DNA from 2 places in the Streptomyces sp. SAS_270 genome. Region 1 is predicted to be linked to the other one. Evidence: riboswitches for the same ligand, from Rfam matches in the RefSeq annotation. Region 1 holds a riboswitch; the other holds the start of a gene.
What was found. Region 1 has a riboswitch for cobalamin ahead of ACN6LB_RS03085 (ABC transporter substrate-binding protein). Riboswitches for the same ligand answer to the same signal wherever they lie in the genome.
Positions count from the first base shown of each region.

Region 2: it holds a riboswitch for cobalamin, as region 1 does, so the genes downstream of both, ACN6LB_RS24895 (CbtB domain-containing protein) here and ACN6LB_RS03085 (ABC transporter substrate-binding protein) in region 1, are expected to answer to the same signal.

Region 1 is NZ_JBMNDS010000003.1:84,163-89,549, forward strand. Features, by position in the region: gene ACN6LB_RS03070 (alpha/beta fold hydrolase) at 1-707, shown strand, start outside; gene ACN6LB_RS03075 (GNAT family N-acetyltransferase) at 711-1,151, opposite strand; gene ACN6LB_RS03080 (CoA-binding protein) at 1,230-1,640, opposite strand; cobalamin riboswitch at 1,763-1,947, shown strand; gene ACN6LB_RS03085 (ABC transporter substrate-binding protein) at 2,031-3,038, shown strand; gene ACN6LB_RS03090 (FecCD family ABC transporter permease) at 3,035-4,048, shown strand; gene ACN6LB_RS03095 (ABC transporter ATP-binding protein) at 4,045-4,953, shown strand; gene ACN6LB_RS03100 (phosphotransferase family protein) at 5,047-5,387, shown strand, end outside.
Region 2 is NZ_JBMNDS010000040.1:1,615-7,001, forward strand. Features, by position in the region: gene dhaK (dihydroxyacetone kinase subunit DhaK) at 1-256, opposite strand, end outside; gene ACN6LB_RS24875 (PadR family transcriptional regulator) at 406-969, opposite strand; gene ACN6LB_RS24880 (nuclear transport factor 2 family protein) at 1,052-1,447, shown strand; gene ACN6LB_RS24885 (ferredoxin) at 1,570-1,944, shown strand; gene ACN6LB_RS24890 (histidine phosphatase family protein) at 1,997-2,575, opposite strand; cobalamin riboswitch at 2,675-2,837, shown strand; gene ACN6LB_RS24895 (CbtB domain-containing protein) at 2,875-3,096, shown strand; gene ACN6LB_RS24900 (CbtA family protein) at 3,122-3,886, shown strand; gene ACN6LB_RS24905 (acyl-CoA dehydrogenase family protein) at 4,082-5,260, shown strand; gene ACN6LB_RS24910 (oxygenase MpaB family protein) at 5,318-5,387, shown strand, end outside.

The sequences.
Region 1 (5,387 bases):
GGGGCACCGGCGATTCCGGCGTACCCGAGGACCCGGCGACGTACCGCTGCGATCGTCAGGTGGCCGACGTGGAGGCCCTGCGCGTGCACCTCGGGCTGGAGCGCGTCGATCTGCTGGCCCACTCGGCGGCAGGCGACCTCGCGCTGCTCTACACGGCCCGCTACCCGCGGCGCGTGCGGAGTCTGGCACTGATCACCGCCCGGGCGCGCGCCCTGGGCGTCGACTTCACAGTGGAGCACCGCCTCGAAGCGGCCGCCCTGCGCAAGGGCGAGCCGTGGTTCGAGGCGGCCTTGGGTGCCTACGAAAGGACCTGGGCCGGCACGGCCTCCGACGCGGACTACGACACCGCCGCACCCTTCTTCTACGGGCGGTGGGACGAGGCCGCGCGGGCCCACGCCGCGGCCGACGCGGAGCAGAGCAACGAGGAGGCAGCGAGCCTGTACGCGTCCTCGGGCGCCTTCACACCGGACGCAACTCGCACCGCGCTCGCCGCCCTCGCCGGATGGGAAGGACGGGCGCTGCTGCTCGCGGGCGAAGTGGACAGCGGCCCGCTGCCGCGCGTCGCCGCCGACATCGCGGGGCTGTTCCCCGCGGCGCGGATGACCGTCCAGCCGGGCACCGGCCACTTCCCGTGGATCGACGATCCGGACTTCTTCTCCGACGCGGTCGAAGGGTTCCTCGCCGAGGAGCCGGCCGGCCGGGGCTGAGGCTCAGGCCAGCCGCAGGCTGATCCACTCGATGGTGTCGCCCGGCAGCAGATAGCGTTCGACCTCGACGAATCCATTGCGGAGCGCGAAGCGCAGGCCGTCCTCGTTGGAGGCCAGGACCACCGTCTCGATCGCCTCAGTGCCCAGTTCCCGCGCCTGTTCCAGAGCGCGCGCGTACAGCTGCGCGCCGAGCCCCTGCCGTCGGTGCGGCGCGAGCACGCGGGCGATCACCGTGGCCGCGGGCGTCTCGTCGTCGGGCGGACGCACCGTCGTGCAGCCGACCAGGACGTCGCCGAGACGGGCGACCTCCATGCGGTTGCGGCCGGTCCGCTCCCGCACGTCGTCGAGGGACAGGACGTGGGTCGGGATGACCGTGTTGTGGACGTACTGCCAGTCCGTGAGACCGGCTTCGTCCGTCGGCTGCTCGATGCGAAGCGTGGGCATCCGAGCAGGAAACCCGGGTGCCTCGTGAACCGTCAACCACGTTTCCGTACCGGCCGGTTGAGGCACCCCTCGGAAGTCCTAAATGCCCTGTCGGCGGTACTCGATCGCCGGGCAGCGGTCCATGACCATGTCCAGCCCCGCGGCGCGCGTCCGCTCGTACGCCCCCTCGTCGACGACCCCCAGCTGGAACCAGACGGCGTTCGCGCCGATCTCCACGGCTTCGTCGGCCACCGGGCCGGCCAGGTCGCTGTTGACGAAGACATCGACGACGTCGACCTCGAAGGGTATGTCGGCGAGGGAGGCGTAGCCCTGCTCGCCGTGGACCGTCTCGGCCTTCGGGTGGACCGGGACGACGCGCTTGCCGTGCCGGCGCAGCACCTCGGCGACGCCGTAGGCCGCGCGGTCCCGGTTGGTCGAGAGGCCCACGACGGCCCAGGTGTCGCCGAGCTCCGAGAGGATCCTGCTGACCGTCTCCTGGTCGCCGTACATGGTGTGTCTCCTCTGTCTCCGCGGCTGCGGGTCCGGCTGCGGTGCGTCTGCGGCTCGCCCCGCTCCAGGGGCTCTGCGGGTGGCAACAGCCCAGGGCGGCAGGCGATTCCCGGCACGCCCCGTGATAACTTTTCGAGGCCAGTCGAACCCATGTACGTGGGTCAGGGAATCCGGTGCGAATCCGGAGCTGACGCGCAGCGGTGAGGGCGACGGGCGGGGCATCGGCCACTGGACCACGAAGAGTCCGGGAAGGCGCCTCGTTCGCGTGACCCCGAGTCCGAAGACCTGCTGGCGGCCCCGCCGGTCGAGTGCCGCCGGGGAGACCGTACGACCGGGCTCCGCGCTTGAGCCCTCGACGACTGGGGACCCACTCCCGTGCCCACCGCACGTATGACCCGCCGCGCCGCCCCGCTGATCGCCGGCGCGCTGCTGCTGACCGGCTGCGGCTCCGGCTCGTCCGGTACCGCTTCGGCGAAGACCGCCGTCACCCTCGACAACTGCGGCCGGACCGTCCGAGTCGCGGCCCCGCCGCGCCACGCCGTCTCCCTCAACCAGGGCGCCACCGAGATCATGCTCTCGCTCGGGCTCGCCGACCGGATGGCCGGGACGGCCACCTGGACCGACCCCGTGATGAAGGGCCTGGAGAAGGCGAACGCCAAGGTGCCCCGGCTCGCCGACAACAACCCCTCCTTCGAACGGGTCCTGGACACCGAACCGGACTTCGTCGCCGCCTCCTTCGTCTCCACACTGGGCAAGGGCGGCGTGGCCACCCGGGACCAGTTCGAGAAGGTCGGCGTCCCCACCTACGTCTCCCCGTCCGACTGCGCGGGCAAGGACAACTCCGGTGACGGGGACGGCTCGCGCAAGCAACCGCTGACCATCGACACCGTCTACGGCGAAGTACGGGACCTGGCCAAGGTGTTCGGGGTGCAGAAGCGGGGCGAGAGGCTCGTCGCCTCGCTCAAGCAGCGCATGGCGAAGGCCACTTCGGGAATCGACGCCTCGGACGTCACCCTCCTGTACTGGTTTGCCAACGCCCAGTCGCCCTACATGGCGGGCTGCTGCGGAGCCCCCGGCGTCATCACCCGCGCACTCGGCACGAAGAACACCTTCGGCGCTACGCACGAGGAGTGGCCCCAGATCAACTGGGAGACGGTCGCCGACCGCGACCCCGACGTGCTCGTCATCGGCGACCTCACGCGCAAGTCGCAGACCGCCGAGTCGGCCGCCCGGAAGATCGCCTTCCTGGAGTCCGACCCGGTCACCAAAAACATGTCCGCCGTCCGGCACAAGCGCTATGTCCTGCTCAGCGGCCAGGCCATGAACCCGACCATCCGCACCGTGGAGGGCGTGGAGCAAGTGGCCGCCGGACTGCGCCGGTTCGGGCTCGCGGGGTGACGGTCAAGGGACTGCTGTCGACGGCGGCCGGGCTCGCCGCGCTGTGCGCGTCCATCGCCGTCGCGATCACCATCGGACCCGCGCAGATCCGGGTCGGCGACGTCTGGTCGGTCGTCGCGGCCCACCTCGGGTGGGGGAGCACGGACGTCTCGCCGATCCGGAACGGAATCGTGTGGCAGCTCCGGCTGCCGCGCACGCTGCTCGCGGCCGTGTGCGGCGCGGGCCTCGCCGTGTGCGGCGCGGTGATGCAGTCCCTGCTGCGCAACCCGCTCGCCGATCCGTTCGTGCTCGGGGTGTCGTCCGGCGCGTCGACGGGCGCGGTCGCCGTGGTCGTCCTCGGCGTCGGGGGCGGGGCCGTGTCGGTGTCCGCGGGCGCGTTCGCCGGAGCGGTCCTGTCCTTCGCGCTCGTCCTGCTGCTCAGCCACACGCTCGGCGGCACCACCGACCGCGTGGTGCTCTCGGGCGTCGCCGCCATGCAGCTCTTCTCCGCCCTCACCTCCTTCGTCGTCATGACCGCCGCCGACGCCGAGACCACCCGCGGGGTGCTGTTCTGGCTGCTCGGCTCACTCGGCGGCGCCGGCTGGACGGACGTGTGGGTGGGCGCGTGCGTGCTCGGCGTCGCCCTGCTGGTCTGCGCGGGGTACGCCCGCACGCTCGACGCCTTCGCCTTCGGACAGGACGCGGCCGCCGCGCTCGGCGTGTCCGTCGCCCGCACCCGGCTGGTGCTGCTGAGCGTCACGGCTCTGCTCACCGCCGTCCTGGTCAGCTCGGCCGGCGCGATCGGCTTCGTCGGCCTGGTCCTGCCGCACGCGGCCCGCGCCCTGGTCGGATCCGGCCACGCCCGGCTGCTGCCGGTCGCCGCGCTGGCCGGGGCGGTGTTCCTGGTGTGGGTGGACACCCTCGCCCGTACGGTCCTCGACCCGCAGGAGGTGCCGGTGGGCGTGGTCACCTCACTGATCGGGGTGCCCGCGTTCGTACTGGTGCTGTACCGGTCCAGGAGCGCGCGATGACGGACTCCGGACAGACGACGGACGCCGGACAAACGACGAACGCCAAGCCAAGGGCGAACGCAGGGCAGATCACCGACGCAGGGCAGATCAAGAACTCCGGGCCGCAGATCACGGATCTCGGGCGGCACGAGGACACCGGGCTCCGGGCCGACCGCGTCTCGCGCGAGGTCGACGGGCGGCTCATCCTCGACGGTGTCAGCCTCGCCCCGGCCGAGGGCTCCACGGTCGGTCTGCTCGGCCCCAACGGCTCCGGGAAATCCACTCTGCTGCGGCTGCTCGCCGGGGTGCTCGCCCCGGCCTCGGGGGTCGTCACTCTCGACGGCAGCCCGCTGCCCGAGCTGCACCGCCGCGACATCGCCCGCCGCGTCGCCGTGGTCGAACAACAGGTGGACACCCAGGTCGAGTTGAGCGTCCTCGATGTCGTACGACTCGGCCGCACCCCGCACCGCCGCGCATGGACGCCCGCCTCGGCCGCCGACGAGGAGGCCGTCCGCACCGCCCTGGAGCGCACCGGCCTGGCCGACCGGGCCGGGCAGTCCTGGCACACCCTGTCGGGCGGTGAGCGGCAGCGGGTGCAGATAGCCCGCGCGCTATCCCAGCAACCGCGCGAACTCCTCCTGGACGAGCCGACCAACCACCTGGACATCCAGCACCAGTTGGACCTGCTCGCCCTGATCACCGGCCTCCCGCTCACCAGCGTGGTCGCGCTGCACGACCTCAACCTCGCGGCGATGTACTGCGACGCCCTCGTCGTCCTGCGCGAGGGCCGCGTGGTCGCCCGTGGCACGCCGCGTGACGTGCTCAGCGAAGAGCTGATCGCCGAGGTGTACGGGGTGCGCGCCGCCGTCACCGTCTCCGGTGCCGAAGACCGGCCGTACGTACGCTACTTGGGGACGCTCCGGTGAACGCGGCGCTCCGGTGAACGGGGAGGTTGAGCATGGGAGCGCTCCCGTATAGCTTTCCTCAGGCGTAGACCTGGTTCACGGGAAGGTGACACGGTGCTCAATCACCACCGGCGACAACTCGATCGGGAGCAGCTCGACCACGTGCTCGCGGCGTCCGGGATCGACCCCGCGCTGATACGCGCCTGCACGGAACTCTCGGACGCGACCTTCAACACCGCCTATCGCCTGCGACTGGCCGATACCGCGGAGCACTCCGGCCTGGTCCTCAAGGTCGCGCCCCACCCGGACGCGCCGACGCTGAGCCACGAGCCCGGCATCATGCGCACCGAGGAGATGTTCTACCGCGCCACGGCCGGGAAGGCGCCCGTGCCCGAGGTGGTGCACGCCGACTTCACCCGGAAGGTGATCGGCAGCGACTTCCTGCTCATGTCCGA
Region 2 (5,387 bases), on a different contig from region 1:
TCTGGTCCGGCACCGGAGACGTGAAGACCTCGCCGGGGCAGGCCGCCGACAGCATCCCGGGACCCACGAAACCGCCGTGCAGCGGCTCGTGCCCCGACCCGCCACCGGAGACGAGGCCGACCTTTCCGGCCACCGGAGCGTCCCGCCGTACGATCACGCGGTTCTCCACGTCCACCGTCAGCTCCGGATGAGCGGCCGCCATGCCCCGCAGCGCGTCCGCGACGACTGTCTCCGCGACGTTGATGAGCATCCTCATGGTTACCTCCTGGTGCGATGAACAGGCAGGGCTCTGGGTCTCGTGATCAGGGTAGGCGGCCGAGTGGGGAGGAGGGGTCCGTCCACCGGCAGTATCTGCGCTTTGGTCCCGGAGGTCACCCGTCGTGCAGGCTGTCCGCGGCGCCGGGACTACGGCCGCACGGAGGCGCGTTGCTCAAGGACGCTCAGGGTCCGCTCGGCCCACCGGATGTTCTCCTGCTCGAAGGCGCGGCCCCGCATCAGGGAGAGATACGGCCCGACGCGCTCGGCCCGTTCCAGGAACTCGTGTTCGGTGCGGCCGTCGAGGAGACGGTCGCGAAGCCGGTCGAAGCGGGCCAGCTTGTCGCGTGACCGCTCCAGCTGCCCGGCGACCGCCGACCGTACGGCCTGCTCGTCGCCCTCGTCGAGGGCCTGCACCTTGACCATGAGTTCGGAGCGGATGGCCGTCGGCTTCGGCGGTTCGGCCGTGAACGCGTACAGGGCCCGGCGGCCGGCCTCGGTGAGGGAGAACAGCCGCTTGTTCGGCCGGCGCTCCTGCTCCACGAGCCGGGCCGCCACGAGCCCTTCGGACTCCATGCGGTCGAGTTCGCGGTACAGCTGCTGTGGGGTCGCCATCCAGAAGTTGGCCACCGAGGCGTCGAAGCCCTTGGCGAGGTCGTATCCCGACGCCTCGCCCTCCAGAAGGGTGGCCAGGAGTGCGTTGCGCAATGCCATGCCCCCAGGCTAGACGGCACCCGCCGCGATGACTAACCTACTCCGCATCTAGTCAACTAATTGAGTAAGAAAGGTGGGCGTGATGCACCCCTTCCGCAAGGCCGTGGAGGCCGACGACTTCACCGGCATCGAGAGCCTGCTGGCCGACGACGTCGTCTTCACCAGCCCCGTCGTCTTCAAGCCCTACCCCGGCAAGGCGATCACCGCCGCCATCCTGCGCGGCGTCTCCCGTGTCTTCACCGACTTCGAGTACGTGCGGGAGATCGCCGACGGCCGCGACCACGCCCTCGTCTTCAAGGCCAAGGTGGGCGAGAGGGAGATTCACGGCTGCGACTTCCTGCACATGGACGAGGACGGCAGGATCGACGAACTGACGGTCATGGTCCGCCCGCTGTCGGCGGCGCTGGCCCTCTCCGAGGCGATGGGCGCGCAGTTCGAGGAGATCGCGGCGGAGGCGGCGCGGGCGGAGGGCGCCTGAGCGCTTTCGTGGCTTGAGTACGCGGGTTGCGGTGACGGTCTGCGAGGCGTGGGCGCCTCGGCTTCGGCCTGGGTGCCGCAGGCTGCTGGTTTGACCCCATTTCCTTCGGCTACCCGCGTCTTGTGACTACGACGACATCTCAGCAGGAGCTCTATCAATTCCTGGAGGACCGCTTTGCCTGCGCACAGGCCTGCACGGAATGCGCGCGGGAGTGCGCGCTGCGTGCGAGCCTCGCGGAGCCGGACGGATCCGAAGAGGACCAACGCGTAAGGCGCGAAGGCGTCCTGTGCGCCGAGGTGTGCGACGCGACCTGTCGCGTGCTGTCCGAGCAGATCCGCGAGGACGAGTCCGGCCTGCGCATCCAGGCGGAGTGGTGCCGCGAGGTCTGCCTGGCGTGCGCCCGGGTCTTCGACGAGTACGCCGGCGCCGAGGACGGGGCGAAGGCCTGCCGCATCTGCGCCCAGGCCTGCACGGACTTCATCGCGACACTGCTCTGACGGACTTCCTCGCGACACCGCTCCGAGCGCGGAGCTCACCTCGTGCCCGGCGTCAGTCCGAGACCCCGAGCGGCCGTCCGGCCCGTACGTTCCAGCGCCCCGATCGCCCGCTGAACTCGGTGGCGGTCAACGGCGGCACGTCGACCCGCCAGAACGCGGACTCCGGTGCCCCCAACGTCCGTACCACCAAGGCGCGTACGACCTCGGGCTCCACCACGGCGACCGTCCGGCCCGCGACGTGTGCGGTCGCGTCCAGCCAGTGCGCCACCCGTGTGCAGAAGGCCTCCACCGACTCGCCGTCGTGCGGCGCCGAGCCCGGATCGGACAGCCATCGGGCCACCGCCTCCGGTTCCCTCGTGCTCACCTCCTCCAGGGTCGCGCCGCGCCAGCGGCCCACGTCCAGGCCCGCGAGTTCCGGCGCGTCCGCCGCCGTACCGAGGCCGAGTGCGTGTGCGGTCTCGCGGCAGCGCACCGAGGGGGAGACCAGCGGCCGGTCCACGGCCGCAACCGCCCCCGCGGCCGCCCGCGCGAGGCGCAGCCCCGTGGTATCAACCGGACATCCGTCGTCGAAGCGGGCTTCCCGTACGGCCACACTCATTGCGGCTGAGATCAACATCACTCGGCTCGTCATACGTCCACTCTCGTGCTCAACACCCGTGTGAAATCGGGGAACTGACGACGTGACCAGGCCACCGGCGCGCCCTCCGCGCCTTCGTGCGCCCTTGGCCGCAACCCCGGTTCGCGGTACGGTCTCGTCGATATTGACGACGGTTCGGCGGAAGCCGGTGAGAATCCGGCACGGTCGCGCCACTGTAAGCCCAGCAAGAACCACTCCCACCAGGGGTGGTGAAGGTCGAGCAAGTCAGACCCGCAGCCGTCGTCCTGTGCACCACCGAAATGGGACGCGAGTTCCCCAGGAGGTTCTGCCCCATGGCGCAGTCCGTCGCTCAGCCGACCGCTACACCCACCGCTGTTCCCGCCAAGCTGCCGATCGGTGCGATCGCCCCCTGGGCGGTCTTCTTCGGCATCCTGATGCTGGTTCTGCTCTACTTCGTCGGCGCCGAACAGGGCGCCACATCCGTGATGTCGGGCTCGGACGTTCACGAGTGGGTGCACGACGCCCGCCACCTGCTCGGCTTCCCCTGCCACTGACGGCGCCGGGGAATCGTAGAAGCTCATGAATTCCGCAACTGTCAGAAACCTCCTGGTACGGGGCATGCTCGCGGGTCTCGCCGCGGGCCTGCTCGCCCTGGTCGTCGCCTACTTCCTCGGTGAGCCGCGCGTGGACTCGGCGATCGCCTACGAGGAGTCGCACAGTCACGAGCACGGTATGGAGGTCGTCTCCCGCACGATGCAGTCCACCGGTGGCCTGGCCACCGGCGTCCTCGTCTACGGGGTCGCTTTCGGTGGCATCGCCGCCCTCGCGTACTGCTTCGCGCTCGGCAGGATCGGGCGCTTCGGACCGCGTGCCAGTGCGCTGCTCCTTGCGGCGGCGGGCCTCTTCGCGGTCTACGTCGTGCCGTTCCTGAAGTACCCCGCCAACCCGCCGTCCGTGGGCGAGCCCGACACCATCGGTAAGCGCACCACGCTGTACTTCCTGATGATGGTGCTCAGCGTGCTGCTGGCCGTCGCCACCGTGATCCTGGGCAAGCGCCTCGCGCCACGCCTGGGCAACTGGAACGCGACACTGGCCGCGGGGGCGTTCTTCCTCCTCGCCATCGGCCTCGCATACGCGTTCCTGCCCACGGTGAACGAGGTGCCGAAGGACTTCTCGGCCACCCTCATCTGGCAGTTCCGGCTGGCCGCCCTGGCCATTCAGCTGACCCTGTGGACGGCCTTCGGGCTGATCTTCGGTGTGCTGGCGGAGCGGGTGCTGTCACCGAAACCGGCCAAGGCCGCGGAGAAGCGAGCGGAGGCGCGGGCGACTCCCGTCGCACGCTGACCACCACTCGATCGCCGCACGGCTTCATCGATCCACCGATCGATCCACCGAAGTGCCGCTCGACTGCGCAGGGCCCCCGGATATGGCGCGAATCCTGGGGGCCTTTCGCATGCGTACGTCACCGGCATTCCCAATTTCTGAAACACGTTCTACGGTGTGCGCCGTCAGGTCCGGCCTTGGGAGCCAGGAGGCGCCGTGCATCTCGAATACACGCCCGAGCAGCAGCGGTTGCGCACCGAGCTGCGCGGATACTTCGCGGACCTGGTGCCCGACCACGCCTACGCGCGCTACGGCGACCCCGCGGCCCAGAAGCGCTTCTACCGCGAGACGATCCGCCGGCTCGGCACGGACGGCTGGCTCGGCGTGGGCTGGCCCACGGAGTACGGCGGGCGCGGTCTGAGCCCCATGGAGCAGTTCATCTTCTTCGACGAGGCCGCTCAGGCGGGCGTCCCGCTGCCGCTGATGGCCCTCAACACGGTCGGCCCGACGATCATGCAGTTCGGCAGCGATGAGCAGAAGGCGTACTTCCTGCCGCGCATCCTCTCCGGCGAGATCGACTTCGCGATCGGCTACAGCGAGCCGGACGCGGGGACGGATCTCGCCGCGCTCAAGACCCGGGCCATACGTGACGGAGACGAGTACGTCGTCAACGGGCAGAAGATCTGGACGACCAACGGCGACACAGCCGACTGGGTGTGGCTGGCCGTGCGCACCGACCCTGACGCGCCGCCGCACAAGGGCATCACCATGCTCCTCGTGCCGACCTCCGACCCCGGCTACTCCTGCACCCTCATCAACACCCTCGCCTCGCACGACACCACCGCCAGCTACTACGAGAACATCCGCGTCCCGGCTTCCCGCCGGGTCGGCGAGGAGAACAAGGGCTGGCGGCTGATCACCAACCAGCTCAACCACGAGCGCGTCACGCTCGCCGCGCACGGCACCATGGCGATCCGCGCCCTGCACGACGTACAGCGCTGGGCGATGGAGACCAAGCTCGCCGACGGCCGCCGCGTCGTCGACCTCCCCTGGGTCCGCCGCCGCCTCGCGCAGACCCACACCCGCCTCGACGCGATGAAACTCCTCAACTGGCAGATGGTGAACGCCGTCCAGGAAGGCACCCTCACCCCGCAGGACGCCTCCGCCGTCAAGGTGTACGGCTCCGAGACGCGCCGCGACGCCTACGCCTGGCTGATGGAGATCGTCGCCGCCCCCGGCATCCTCAAGGAGGGATCGGCGGGCACCGTCCTCCACGGCGACCTGGAACGCGGCTACCGCTCGGCGGTGATCTTCACCTTCGGCGGCGGGAACAACGAGATCCAGCGCGAGATCATCTCCTGGATCGGTCTGGGGATGCCGCGGGTACGGCGCTAGCCTGCTGGTGTGGACGCGGACCCCGGGCTCTTCGGACCCTCCTCGGTGACCTGGCAGATGCACGGCGACCCCATGATGTGGGTCGCCGGAGTCCGTGCGCTCTATCTGCAGGCGCTGCACCCGCGCG